One region of the Bacillus sp. C1 genome, then DNA from elsewhere that is predicted to be linked to it. Evidence: riboswitches for the same ligand, from Rfam matches in the RefSeq annotation. Region 1 holds a riboswitch; each other region holds the start of a gene.
The links. A riboswitch is a leader RNA that binds a small molecule or an ion and turns the genes downstream of it on or off. The one in region 1 is predicted to bind thiamine pyrophosphate.

Region 2: it holds a riboswitch for thiamine pyrophosphate, as region 1 does, so the genes downstream of both, thiT (energy-coupled thiamine transporter ThiT) here and tenA (thiaminase II) in region 1, are expected to answer to the same signal.
Region 3: it holds a riboswitch for thiamine pyrophosphate, as region 1 does, so the genes downstream of both, thiM (hydroxyethylthiazole kinase) here and tenA (thiaminase II) in region 1, are expected to answer to the same signal.
Region 4: it holds a riboswitch for thiamine pyrophosphate, as region 1 does, so the genes downstream of both, thiC (phosphomethylpyrimidine synthase ThiC) here and tenA (thiaminase II) in region 1, are expected to answer to the same signal.

What each region holds. Positions count from the first base shown of each region.
Region 1 covers NZ_JBTMZT010000002.1:2,812-6,441, forward strand. Annotated here, with positions in the region: gene ACX5JI_RS06625 (DUF3965 domain-containing protein) at 1-419, shown strand, start outside; gene ACX5JI_RS06630 (hypothetical protein) at 480-821, opposite strand; gene ACX5JI_RS06635 (hypothetical protein) at 811-1,056, opposite strand; TPP riboswitch at 1,437-1,548, shown strand; TPP riboswitch at 1,610-1,712, shown strand; gene tenA (thiaminase II) at 1,797-2,492, shown strand; gene ACX5JI_RS06645 (ABC transporter ATP-binding protein) at 2,461-3,210, shown strand; gene ACX5JI_RS06650 (ABC transporter permease) at 3,207-3,630, shown strand, end outside.
Region 2 covers NZ_JBTMZT010000016.1:48,547-52,176, forward strand. Annotated here, with positions in the region: gene ACX5JI_RS24270 (hypothetical protein) at 1-66, shown strand, start outside; gene srtD (class D sortase, LPxTATN-specific) at 321-941, shown strand; gene thiT (energy-coupled thiamine transporter ThiT) at 1,305-1,973, opposite strand; TPP riboswitch at 2,069-2,170, opposite strand; gene ACX5JI_RS24285 (FeoA family protein) at 2,806-3,033, shown strand; gene feoB (ferrous iron transport protein B) at 3,030-3,630, shown strand, end outside.
Region 3 covers NZ_JBTMZT010000005.1:106,050-109,679, reverse strand. Annotated here, with positions in the region: gene thiE (thiamine phosphate synthase) at 1-550, opposite strand, end outside; gene thiM (hydroxyethylthiazole kinase) at 566-1,375, opposite strand; TPP riboswitch at 1,445-1,554, opposite strand; gene ACX5JI_RS16585 (siderophore ABC transporter substrate-binding protein) at 1,747-2,688, opposite strand; gene ACX5JI_RS16580 (iron ABC transporter ATP-binding protein) at 2,762-3,520, opposite strand; gene ACX5JI_RS16575 (iron chelate uptake ABC transporter family permease subunit) at 3,514-3,630, opposite strand, start outside.
Region 4 covers NZ_JBTMZT010000004.1:276,870-280,499, reverse strand. Annotated here, with positions in the region: gene ACX5JI_RS15190 (MurR/RpiR family transcriptional regulator) at 88-933, shown strand; TPP riboswitch at 1,139-1,254, shown strand; gene thiC (phosphomethylpyrimidine synthase ThiC) at 1,472-3,232, shown strand; gene ACX5JI_RS15180 (cytochrome d ubiquinol oxidase subunit II) at 3,505-3,630, opposite strand, start outside.

The DNA.
Region 1 (3,630 bases):
AAATTTCCGATCGCCTGAATCCGTTAAAGACTACACATGTGGATGATTATCTTTATGTAATGAAGGAAATGATGGAGCATATGTCATTTGAGTTTATGAATCGATATGAGCACTTTATCGGAAAACTATTATCTTATGTGCCATTTTTTGAAATGATTCAAGTTCCACAACATGCATATTATTGTGAAGAGCTAATGTATGTGTGTAAAGGAATTGAATATAAGGAAGAAATTTTGCGGAATTATATTTTTATACAATTACATGATTGTTTGCCATCATTTATTAAACAATTTTTAAAAAATAAGCGTTATGCAACGATTCATGATATTTTATTTTACTGGTGTGATGATGAACAACGAATGAGCTTAGAGAAGAAGTATAATTTAAGCTTTATTTATGAACGGTATGCGTGTGGATAAAGAGAAGTTGTTATATATACAAAAGGGGATCTCACTTCGATTGAGGTCCCCTTTTGTAGTTTAAGCTTCAGCTCTTTCTTGTTGCTTCTTACGGTGATCAGGAATATAAATATATTGGGAAATAAAAAGGAGCACTCCAATAAAAAATACAGGGAGTATAGCAGCGATATGGAACCCACTATAAATAATATTTACAATTAAACCGCTTATAATGAAAAGTGCAGTATATATATGAGAAATTTGCTTTTTTAGTCGGATTTTGAATGCTTCCATTAAAGCTTCGAGGGCAACAAAAGCGATAATAATACTTAAAAACACAATGTTCGTATTGTAAATTATTAAGCAACAGATTAATCCGAGAAAAGCCAAATATTCAATGATTAAAGGGATATTACGCGGCATATAGTATTACCACCGAACTAAATAATGAAGTGGACTTACTGCGGTTATGTTTTGTTAAAGAGTTATTAGCTCTTGTATTTATTTCATTATTAGAATATAATGTTTTTGGATTGGTTTTTATAGATTGAGTGTTTTGTGCAGACAATTGTTGAGCTGTTACAGTACGTGTATCTACTTGATTTATAGGTGGAAGTAGAGATGCGACTGTAGTTAAAGCTGGAGCTTTCTGTTTCATCTAATATTAGCCCTCCCATAGATGTATTCATATGTTTTTTATTATAGTATAAAGATATAATGCTTTGTGCATAGTTCACATAACTGTAATAGGAAATAAGAACAAAAAACTATTTTTTAATGAAATTGAAATATATGACAAGAATAATAGATAAATAACTATTAGAATATGGACAATATGCCAATTATATATAAATACAAATTGAAAAACTGACATAAAAACCATTTCTTTTTAGATGGGAGAGAGGATCTCTGTCTGTTTTTCATAACCATAATGTATCTGTTAGAAAATCAAAATGGATTTATATATAAATAAGAATGTACGAAGGTAAAACAGTTGCTGATGACCTATGACAGTGTTATACTGACTATGGTAATTTCATATTATGCTAGGAGAGCTGGTGTTGCCAGTTGAGAGTAAGACCGGAAGTCTTTGATCCTTTAACTACCTGATCTAGATTATGCTAGCGTAGGGAAGCAATTCGGACTTGAGTAGTAGGTCCCCGTTTCTTTGCGTAAAGAAACGGGGCTTTTTTATTTCATAATTTAATAATGAAAACCACTAGGGGTGCTTTATAGGCTGAGAGAGGAATAATCCTTAACCCTTACGGACCTGATCTAGATAATACTAGCGAAGGGAAGTGGAACAACGAATAAATGTATTTTTATTTGCTGTAACCACTTCTTATATAGAAGTGGTTTTTTATTTGGATAAATACATATAAGGAAGGGGAAATAGAAATGAAGTTTTGTGAGAGATTGTTTGAAACGGTGCAGCCGGTTTGGGAGAAAAGTCATAATCATCCGTTTGTAACTGGAATGGGGGATGGTACGTTAGAAAAAGATAGATTTCAATATTACATCATACAAGATTATTTATATTTGCTAGACTATGCAAAATTATATGCAATTGGTGTTGTGAAAGCAAATAATCCACAAGTGATGGCGAAATTTGCAGAGCAAATAGATGGCATTCTAAATGGAGAAATGACAATTCATAAACAGTATGCAAAGCGTCTTGGTATTTCTGTACAAGAGATGGAAGAAGCAAAGCCATCTGCTAAAAATTTAGCGTATACAAACTATATGATGTCAGTATCTCAAAATGGTACACTTGCGGAATTAATTGCAGCACTTCTCCCGTGTATGTGGAGCTATTGGGAAATTGGAAAGCGTTTAAATGATATTCCATCCGCGAGGGATCACGAATTTTTTGGGGAGTGGATTCAAGGGTATAGCTCCGAAGAATACGGAAACCTCTGCATTTGGTTAATGGACTTGTTAAATGAACTAGCTGATGGGAAATCTGAACAAGAGTTAGCTCGATTAGAAGAGATTTTCTTATATTCCAGCCGATTTGAATATTTATTCTGGGATATGGCATATCGTAAGGAGATGTGGGGTTTTGAGGAGCAAGAGCATACTACAGTTTCATAATGTTTTATTTCATTATGATGAAAAGCCAATTCTTAATGGGCTAAATGTTTCTATACAAGAAAAAGAGTTTGTTAGCATCATTGGACCGAGTGGCTGTGGCAAAAGTACATTATTTCGTTTAATTACAGGGTTAGAAGATGCGGCGGCTGGAACGATTCAGCTGACAGAAACAAAGAGTCACCCTGTAGGATATATGCCGCAAAAAGATATGCTTTTGCCGTGGAGAACAATTATCGAAAATGCGGCCTTGCCATTAGAATGTCAAGGTGCAAAGAAAAAAGAAGCACATGTAAAAGCAAAGGAACTGTTACAACAATTTGGTTTACAAGGATACGAGAACAAATATCCGAAAGATTTATCAGGTGGTATGCGGCAACGAGTATCTTTTATTCGAACTTTATTAACGGGTGGGGATATTTTATTGTTAGATGAACCGTTTAGTGCACTAGACGCATTAACGAAAGCAACGCTGCAAGAATGGTTGTTTGAACAATGGGAACAGTGGCAAAAAACAATTTTATTTATTACACACGATGTAGAGGAAGCGCTTTTTCTTTCTAACCGAATTTTAGTTGTGACTGAGCAACCTATTACAACTTTGACCGAGCGAATCGTACCGCTTGGAATGGATCGTTCAAGAAAAGATTTGCATAGGCCCGAAATATTAGCCTTAAAGGATGAGCTACTTAGTATGCTAAAAAGGCAGGTGCTCGTATGAAACGAGTGACGGAGTTATTGCCTGCGCTGATTTTGAGTAGCATACTGCTCGTAGCCTGGGAAGTGGGGGCTAGAATTGTAGACGAGATGTACATTTTGCCATCTCCTACTGCAATTTTAGTTAAAATGTGGGCGCTGCGTGAAATATTATTTACTGTTCATTTGCCGGCAACTTTATATGTAGTCTTAATTGGAGTTGTTATTTCTGTCGTACTGGGTGTTGGCTTAGCGATATTAATGAATGCTAGCATATGGATGGAACGAGCATTTTACCCGTTACTAGTTGCTTCACAAACGATTCCAATAACGGCGCTAGCGCCATTATTCGTCTTATGGTTTGGATATTCCATTTGGAGCAAAGTAATCGTTACAGTTTTGATTACATTCTTCCCAATTGCAGTAAATACGTATGATGGACTGC
Region 2 (3,630 bases), on a different contig from region 1:
AACCAATTTAGGAAAACTGAGTCAAGACAAATGGGTATCGCTCCAGACCCTCCTATTCTAGAGTAACAGGAAAGTAATAAGTGAATACTGAGACACTAAAAAGTATTGTAGAGAAATCTGCAATACTTTTTTTATGTTTAGCTATATAGCTATTTGGAGATAGTAAGTACATGCTTTGTAGCGTTAAGATCATTGTTTGGATACTTGCCGTAAAAATAAAATAACAAATGAATTTTTAATTTGTCTATAAAGAATAGGATAACTTCACATATTAAAAATGGTAGGATTCTCCTACCATTTTTTGCATGGAGGGATTAAAAGTGAGAGTTGTAAATCGTATTGGACTTGTTTTCATGATACTTGGTGTTCTTATAGGAGGGTATTATTCTTTTGAATGGTATAAAGGAAAAAGTGCAGCACAAGAGTTAACAGCAGAAGAAGTGCAGCATTTTGAAAAGATAAAATCAAAGGGGTATTCCATTAAAACACTTGTAAATTCTCAAATACCTTCTTCGCAAATGCAATATCAAGAAGGTGAAAAAGTAGCGCTATTAAGTATTCCAAAAATAAAGAAGAAGTTCTCTATATACTGGGGGACAAATGATACGACTTTAAAAAAAGGTGTTGGTATGTTTGTTAGTGATATTACAACAGCTCCATCTGAAGGAGGGCACACGGTACTGAGTGGTCATCGTGATACTGTATTTACAGAGTTAGGAGAACTGAAAGAAAAGGATACGCTCATTGTTGAATACGATCATAAAATGTATACGTATGAAATTAAAAGAAAGTGGATTACAAGCGCAGATGATCGCACAGTGATTGTAAAAAAAGAAGCATCAACATTAACACTTACGACTTGTTATCCATTCAATTATATAGGGGATGCGCCAAATCGATATATTATTGAAGCGAAGTTAATTGCCGTTGATGCAAAATGAAAGAAGGGAAAACAGGAGCTAGGGGCTCTTGTGTTTTTTGTCGTTTTTTGTTGGCTTGTCGATATCCTTTGTCGAATCGCTGATATATTCAAAGTTGCGACCGATATATTGTGAGAAACAGTTGATATATTTGAAAAATCGCTGATAAAGTGAAACTTTAATCAGTGGAGGGGGTCTTCATCCCCCACTGATTATTAGCCCTCACGAATCGGGCTTTTACGGGCAGTTGCTCTCCCACCTAACTTTTTTGCTTTTGCTGTATTTTGAGGTGGGAGTCTTACTGCCCGTTAATGCGGGATAAAATTTCATTCACCATTTTTTATGCTCCATCAAGAGTTAGTTACAAAAAAGAAGAGCACCTATTTAGGCACTCTTCTTTTTTGTGTTTGTATTATATACACTTGTGCTTTTAAATAAGCGTGGTGAAGTTGTAAAGAGAAGCAAGAGTAATACTGTACATAATGCAAATGAAGCAAGCATCGTACTGCCGTTAACAATTAATGAATAAAGGAAAGCTGATTGTCCTTTCGGTGCGTATTGTCCAAAAAAGATAACACCGGCAATAAAGTGACAGAAATAACGTGCTAAGCTGCCGACAAATGTAGCAAGGATAATGTAAGCAAGTGCCTTTTTTCCTTGGCTATTCTTTTCTATTGGTTTTTCTTTACGGCTACCAATGCCTTGTTGTTCGTCAGAAGAATATTGGGTATTCGCAAGTGCTTTCTGAATCGGGCGGTAGAATAAACCAGCAAAACCGATAAAAGCAAAGGCAATAAAGTATTCAATAAATGCTTGTATAGGCGTTAAAATATACGCATCTCCGACTACGATTTGTAGTAGTCCCCAGATTAATCCACCTAAGAAAGCCGTTTTAAATCCCCAGCGGTATGCAATTATAAAAATAGGAATCATAGCAAATGAAATGGAACCACCTGTTGGAAGTTTAATTGAGAGTGGTAAAATGTCGATGATCAAGGCAAAGGCTGCAAGGATAGCCGCTTCAATCATCGCTTGTAAATTGGTGTTACGCATGTTGTCATTCCCCCTAAATGTAAGTTGCACAAAAAAAGAATAAATTACCATAGGGAGATAGGAAATACGTAAATAGAAAATGAGGAGCTATATGTATTTCGACGTTTGCACAATTCCTACGTTAGCATTAACTAACAGGTTCTAAGGGTCGGAACGAAGTGTTCCCTCTCAGCAACGAGGCTCCCCCTGTGATAACGAGATTCTTTATTTGCTAGGTTTATTGTAATTGAAATGGATGAGAATGGCAAATGGCGTTTATATATAAATACAAATTGAAAAACTAACATCAAACCATTCTTTTTAGGTGGGAGAGAGCATCCGGCATGCATAGAAGCGGTCAGCCCCTCTTCCTGCCCCATGCCAAGTTGAAACAAGAGTGTAGAGCACTTTTTGTTCTCCACAGCAGCGGGTTATGTGTCGAAAAATCAAAATGGATTTATATAGGTATAGGTTCATCACCGTAACATGGGGGGATTTTTGGAAAATGATTCATTTTTAATACAAGGACGGAAAGCGTCCACTTGGAATGGAGTGTACCCCTTCTCTATATGTCTCATTCCCAACTTATGGTGATGAACCTTATATATACATAAATTTTTTGAGCTTAAAGAGAAATTTTGAGCAAGGATAGAAGCGATTAGAGCCTTTTTTCTTCATAGTAGTGACTTGCATGTTGAAATATTTCAAATGGTTATATAGTGTAAAAAACTATTTGAATATAATTGTCCGAAACTGTTAATAAATATAAAAAAAAAGATATAGTACTTCATAAATAGGATATGATATAATCCTTCTGAAAATAATTATCATTCTCTTTTTTGGGGGGGAGATTATGAGTTTAGTTGATATTCAAATAGGTGAGAAAGTAGTAGTGAAAAACATCCAGTCACTAGATAAGTTATTAAAGCGTAGATTAGCTGCGTTCGGCCTTTCAGAGGGGAGTGAACTTCGTATGAAACAAAAAGCGATGTTCAAAGGTCCATGTACATTAGAGTGCCGCGGGCAACTTATTAGCATTCGTCATTGTGACGCGAAAATGATAAAGGTGGAATTAGCGTGAATAAGGTTGCGTTATTAGGGAACCCGAATACAGGGAAAACATCATTGTTTAATGCGCTAACAGGTTCTTATGAATATGTAGGGAACTGGAGCGGGGTAACGGTAGAAAAGAAAGTTGGTAAATTAAAGGGTAAGCAAGGTACATTAATCGATTTACCAGGTGTATATGATTTAAACCCTGTATCTCGTGATGAAGGTGTTGTGACAAACTTTCTATTAACAGAAGAATTTCATCATATGCTAAATATTGTAGACTCTTCTCAATTTGAACGTAATATGCATTTAACACTGCAACTACTGGAATTTGGTAAAACAGTTTCTATCGGTTTAAATATGATTGATGTAGCGAAGCAGCGTGGAATCGTTATTAATGTGAAAAAATTGTCGGAAATATTAGGTGTAACAGTTGTTCCTGTTGTCGCAAGAAGTGGAAAAGGATGCGACAAGTTACTTGCTACTCTTCATGAGAGTGGGGAGAAAGAGAAGAAGCCGTTCATTCTTTCTTACGGTGAAAAAGTAGATGCAGGAATTATCGATATTATAAATCTTTTAACAAAAGAAAATTATAAACACCCAAGATGGCTAGCACTGCAATTTT
Region 3 (3,630 bases), on a different contig from region 1:
CAGAAGCAGCATTTTCAGCCGTAATCCCTCCAATTCCAACAATCGGAATTGTAAGCCCTTCTTCTCTAAAATGACGTAACCCTTTTGTTCCCTGTACGGCTTTCGTATCTTTCTTCGTGCTCGTTGGAAAGATAGGTCCTACTCCTAAATAATCCGCTCCATTTGCAATGGCAAAGTGCGCTTCCTCTATCGTATGAGCAGATACCCCAACAATTTTATCACCCATTTTTTTACGGACTGATGTAATTCCTTCATCATCTTGTCCGACATGAACACCGTCTGCATCTAATTCAATTGCTAAGTCTACATCATCATTTACGATAAATGGAACACCATGTTCTTTACAAAGTGCTTGTAACTCTTTTGCAAAGTGGACCCGTTCTTTTCCAATTAAAGCTCCCTTACCCTTTTCACGAAATTGAAAAAGGGTCACTCCACCATCGAGCGCTTCTTTCATTACTTGTAACGGATTCTTTTGGCAGTTGTTACTACCCATAATAAAATAGACTTGCAATAATTTGGACATTTTCTCTGCTTCAATACGTGCCATTTCCCTCATCCCTTCTTACTGCACCTCTTGAATATTTCCATATCGTTCAACCTCAATAGCAGTAACGTTTGCTAATTGATTCAAAAACTCAATTTGGAAACTTCCTGGTCCTTTCTCTACCGTTTTACTTGCAGCGATTTCTGCCGCCACACCATAAAAGGTTAATGCAGCAACTGCCGCTTTTACATAATCCTTTTCCACTGCCGCAAATGCTCCCATTACAGAAGTTAATAGACAACCGGTCCCTGTTACTTTCGTTAAAATGGGATGACCGTTACGAACAATTATTGTTCGCTCACCATCTGTTACAACGTCTTCTTTTCCAGTAATCACTGCAACTGTATCTAGTTCATCTGCTGCTTGTTTCGCAATTCCTACAACATCACCGTTTCCATTTCCGGCATCGACACCTTTAATTTCCCATTTTTCATTAATTACATTCGCAATTTCTGCTGCATTTCCGCGAATCATCGCTAACTTCACTTCACTCGGTATATATGTTGCAACCTCTGTTCGGTAAGAGGTTGCTCCTGCACCAACTGGATCAAATAATACTGGTACATCGTGCATGTTTGCTGATTTCCCAGCAAGAAGCATCGCTTCTACGTCTTCAGGACGAAGTGTACCCATATTTAAAACGAGTGCTCCTGCAATACGAGCCATTTCCGCTACTTCTTCTTTTGCATACGCCATAACTGGCGACGCCCCTAACGCAAGCAAACCATTAGCTGTAAAATTTGTCACAACAACATTTGTAATATTATGCACAAGTGGATTAGACTCTCTCACTACTTCGACTACTTTTATGATTTCTTGTATATTCATTCTTCTCATCTCCTAACTTAGTAATGGGAGATACACAAAAAGACACTTTGCGTATGCAAAGTGTCTGAACATGTGCTTGTACACTCTCCCTACGCTGGCATTATCCAACAGGTTCTAATGGTCAACGGCGGTTTAGCCGTACTCTCAGTCTGCATCCACAAACTCCCATGTGTTTTCTTATTCATCTACTTCAGAGTCTACTCTTATTCTCTTAAAATAACAAGTTAAACATCTGATATTAAAACCTCTCTTTTTTAGCACCATTCCATGTGAAAACAGAAGGAGGAAATAAGCTGAGGACTTCTTTTTTTATAACCACGATTTTAAAAAAGAGTGAGAGGAAATTAAAATTCCTCTCACTCTTTTGTACATTATTTTAAGCCTTTAGATACTTCTTTTACCATCTCTGAAACAGACTCAAGTCCGCCGCCAGATAGGTACCAGTAGTTTGCATCTAGATAGATTACATTACCATTTTTCGCAGCGTTTGTTTTGCTAACAATTTCATTTTCTACAACTTGTTTCGCAGAAGATTTCCCGCCAACAACAGCACCCCGATCGATTACAAATAAGTAATCTGGGTTTTTCTCTAAGATATATTCAAATGAAATTTTATTACCATGTGTATCTGCTTTCAGTCCTGTATCAACAGGAGCTACACCAAATACGTCATGAATAATACCAAAACGAGAATTTGGACCATATGCACTTACTTGACCATCATTTGCTAAGATAATTAAACCTTTTTTATCACTCTTTGTAGCTTTTTCATTCAATGCTTTTACGTCTTTTTCAACTGCTGCAATTTCTTTTTTCGCTTTATCTTCTTTACCAAAGATTTTCGCTAACATTTCTGTGTTGTCTTTAAATGATTTCATATACTCTTTTGTATCTTGTTCTACATAAATTGTTGGGGCAATTTTTTCAAATTCTTTGTATGAATCAGATTGTCTACCAGAAATGATAATTAAATCCGGTGCGATTTCATTAATTTTTTCAAAATCTGGCTCTTTTAAACCACCAACGTTTGTATACTTTTTATCTTTATATTTAGAAAGATATTCTGGAATATTCTTTTGTGGTACACCAGCTACGTCAACACCTAATTTATCTAACGTATCTAAAGAACCGAAGTCAAATACGACAACTTTTTTCGGATTTGTTTTAACTTTCGTTTCTCCTAATTTGTGCTTAATGGTAATTTCTTTACTTTCACTTGCTTCCGTTTTCTTCTCAGAAGAAGCGTTATTACTACATGCTACAGCAACAATAGCAAGCATGAATGTTAATAGTAACATTGCTAATTTCTTCACTTCAATCACCTCTATAAATTTTTTAAAATTATTTTAAATCGATAGTAAGTTAGTACTATCAAAATAACTTCCACTATGAAAAGTAAATACAAATGTTATTTCCTGCTATTTCTTCAATATGAATATCCATATCATAAATATCTTTCAAAACGGCCGGATCTATAATCTCATCTGTTGCTCCTTCTTTCATAACTTTTCCATCTTTCAAAGCAACGATCCGATCTGAGTAACAAGAAGCAAAGTTAATGTCATGAATGACAATTACAATTGTTTTACCAAGTTCTTCAACTAAGCGTCTCAGCACTTTCATAATTTGAACGGAATGTTTCATATCTAAATTGTTAAGTGGCTCATCTAGCAAAATATATTCTGTATTTTGAGCAATGACCATTGCGATATAAGCTCTTTGCCTTTGCCCACCACTAAGCTGGTCTAAGTACTTATATTGGATATCTTCAAGTTCCATATAGCGAATGGCTTCCTCAATATGATTCCAATCTTCTTTCGACAGATTTCCTTGTGAATATGGAAACCTTCCAAAACTAACTAATTCCCGAATTGTAAGTCTTAAATTAATATGATTCGTTTGCTTTAAAATAGAGATTTTTTTGGCAAGTTCATTACTATTCCATTCGCCAATTTCCTTATCCTCTATATAAATTTCACCAGCATCTTTTTTTAATAACCTACTTATCATGGAAAGAACTGTACTTTTCCCAGCTCCATTCGGTCCAATAAAAGATGTGATTTTCCCTTTTGCTATTTTAATAGAAACATCTTCAACAACATTTTTATTTCCATATTGCTTTGATACATTTCTTACTTCTACCATGTCTTGCTCTCCTTTAATAGAAGATAGATGAAGTATACTCCACCAACAAAATTCACAATGACACTTAAAGTCGTATTAAATTCAAATACTCTTTCGACAATTAACTGTCC
Region 4 (3,630 bases), on a different contig from region 1:
GGAAAAAAACTGGTCATAGGTATTTTTGTAAGAAGAAATGCTATAGTGAAATAAAGTATAAATAGAAAGAAGCTGAAATAATTGCCGGTGAATAGTATTCGAACACAAGTAGAGTTAGTTTTAGGGGAGTTACCTGATTCGGAGAAAAAAATAGCAGAATATATTCTTTCTCATGCAAAGGAAGTAACCCAGATGACGATACATCAATTAGCAAAAGAAGCAGACGCAAGTAGTGCGGCTGTGGTTCGCTTTTGCCGATCATTAGGGGTGGCTGGTTTTCCGGATTTGAAAGCACGTCTATATGCTGAAGTAGAGCATGTACATCCTGTAGGATATTTTGATATTGAACCGAATGAAAAAGTGCAGTCAATTATTGATAAAACGTTATCGAATACAGTGCAAACACTTCATGATACAGTGGGCCAATTGGAAACGGAATCGATTGGAAAAGTAGTTCATTTCTTAAAAGAGGCAGAAGTTATTTATATTTATGGTGTGGGAGCATCTTTTCTTATTGCAGAGGATGTAGCGCAGAAATGGATTCGTTTAGGTAAAAAAGCTTATGCAATTTCAGACCGTCATTTGTTAGCAGTAGCAATGGCGACTCAATCTGAAAATGCATTATTTTGGGGGATTTCTTATAGTGGAGAAACGAGAGACGTAATAGAACTAATGAAAACAGCAAAAGAGCTTGGATTAAAGACCATTAGCCTTTCACGTTTAGGAAATAGTAAGATTGCTGAGCTAGCAGATGTATCTTTATTTACAGCACGAGCACCGGAAGCAAAAATTCGTAGTGCAGCAACAAGTTCTAGATTTGCTCAACTATTAGTAGTCGATGTTGTTTTCTTTGCATACTCATCTTCTCAATATGAATTTACCGTACAGCAATTAGAAAAGACAAAACATGCTATACACAATCTGCGTGAATAAAAGCTTTTTGTGACAAAGTTGCGAAGGGAAGAAGTTACGTAAGTCTTGAATTAAAAATTGTAGTTGTTTAGCGTATAATCAGTGAGGGATAGAACGATCCCACTGATTAAAGTTTTACATGAAATATAAAGTCAAAAATTAAAATTTGGTTCTTTGCATTTTTCTGATTATCGTGTATGATGAGAAAGTATTGAAAATTAAATCAGTGATAAACTAGGGGTGCCCAAGCTGTGCGTGGGCTGAGAGAGAAGCGCGAGAACTTCTTAACCCTTTGGACCTGATCTGGCTCGTACCAGCGTAGGGAAGTTAACGGCTTTACATAACGATGTCTTTATGAGCCAGGTCCTTGTTTTACTATGGACCTGGCTCTTTTTATTTTGGCATGCGCTGGCCACAAGTTCTCTTCTCGTCCTAAAGCTGAACCGATCACTCTGGTCGGATGAAGTGCAAATCAAGATAGCTGAAATTACTCAGGGTTGGTTGGAGGCTCTGAGTAAGGAAGGTTTCTTGAAACGATAAAGGGGAGGAAACACAAATTATGAAGCAATCTGTTTCAGCTGAGCAAATTGAATTGAAGTCGAGTTTACCAGGGAGTAAGAAAGTTTATATTGATGGTCCGCGTGAAGGTATGAAAGTACCGATGCGTGAGATTGAGCAAAGTGATACAAACGGTGTACCAAATCCATCCATTCGTGTTTACGATACAAGTGGTCCGTACACAGATCCTGAGTACAAAGTAGAGCTAGAAAAAGGGATTCCAACACCTCGCCGCAGCTGGATTGTTGAGCGCGGAGATGTAGAGGAGTATGAAGGGCGCGAAATTAAGCCAGAAGATGATGGTGTAAAAGCAGCATCTAACCATACTCCTGTGTTTCCGCAGATGGATCGCAGGCCACTTCGTGCAAGAAAAGGTGCAAATGTGACGCAGATGCACTATGCACGTAACGGCATCATTACATCTGAGATGGAATATATTGCGATTCGTGAAGGGGTAGAGCCTGAGTTTGTTCGAAAAGAAATTGCCGAAGGACGCGCTATTTTACCAGCAAACATTAATCACCCAGAAGCAGAACCGATGATTATTGGCCGCAATTTCCATGTGAAAGTAAATGCCAATATCGGCAACTCTGCTGTTTCTTCTTCCATTGCAGAAGAAGTAGAGAAGATGACATGGGCAACGCGCTGGGGCGCAGATACAATTATGGATTTATCGACAGGGAAAAATATTCATACAACTCGCGAATGGATTATTCGCAACGCTCCTGTACCAGTTGGAACAGTGCCGATTTACCAAGCGCTAGAAAAAGTAAATGGCATTGCTGAAGATTTAACGTGGGAAGTATATCGCGACACGTTAATTGAACAGGCAGAGCAAGGCGTTGACTATTTTACAATTCATGCAGGTGTATTACTTCGTTACATTCCAATTACAGCAAAACGTACGACAGGGATTGTTTCACGCGGCGGGTCTATTATGGCGCAGTGGTGTTTATATCATCATAAAGAAAACTTTTTATATACTCACTTTGAAGAGATTTGTGAAATTATGAAACAATATGACGTGTCATTCTCTTTAGGAGATGGATTACGTCCAGGTTCGATTGCGGATGCAAATGATGAAGCACAATTCTCTGAGCTTGAAACGCTTGGTGAGTTAACGAAAATTGCTTGGAAGCACGATGTTCAAGTTATGATTGAAGGACCAGGTCATGTACCGATGCACTTAATTAAAGAGAATATGGATAAAGAACTTGATATTTGCCAAGGTGCACCGTTCTATACACTCGGACCTTTAACAACGGATATTGCACCAGGTTATGACCATATTACATCTGCGATTGGTGCAGCGATGATCGGCTGGTTTGGTACAGCAATGCTTTGCTATGTAACACCGAAAGAGCATTTAGGTTTGCCAAATAAAGATGACGTTCGCGAAGGGGTTATTACGTATAAAATTGCAGCGCATGCGGCTGACCTTGCGAAAGGACACAAAACAGCACACCAACGTGATGATGCACTTTCAAAAGCTCGTTTTGAATTCCGCTGGCGCGATCAATTTAACTTATCGTTAGATCCTGAACGTGCAATGGATTTCCACGACGAAACATTGCCAGCAGAAGGAGCAAAAACAGCTCATTTCTGTTCCATGTGTGGTCCGAAGTTCTGTAGTATGAGAATTTCGCATGACATTCGTGAATATGCGAAAGAAAATGATTTAGAAACAACAGAAGCAATTGAAAAAGGTATGAAAGAGAAAGCAGAAGAATTTAAAGAAACTGGTAGTCATTTATATCAATAATTGAATTTGAGATGGGGTACGAATACTCGCAAGCAGCGAGAGATATGTACTGCCCCGAACACCTTTTTACTTGATTGATCACGTGTACCTAATTGAAATATAGAAGAAGCCCCCTTTGCTAAGACGGTAGCAAAGGGGGCTGTTGTTTTTTAGAGGGATAACGTTATAACTGTTGTGAGCGGAATGGTAATATTTGTGAGATGAAAAGAAGCTATTCTTCAAGAATCCCTATCTTCCGTAAATGTTTGGAATAGCCTCTTGTTTCATCTTTATTATTCTTTTAGAAACGTTCGATCCTTCAAGAATAAATTCCAGAAGAAAATAAAGCCTGGCAGTAAAATCGCGATGCCGACTGCATAGAGGATGAGTAGTGCATAGAATGTTTCTTTCGTTGTAAA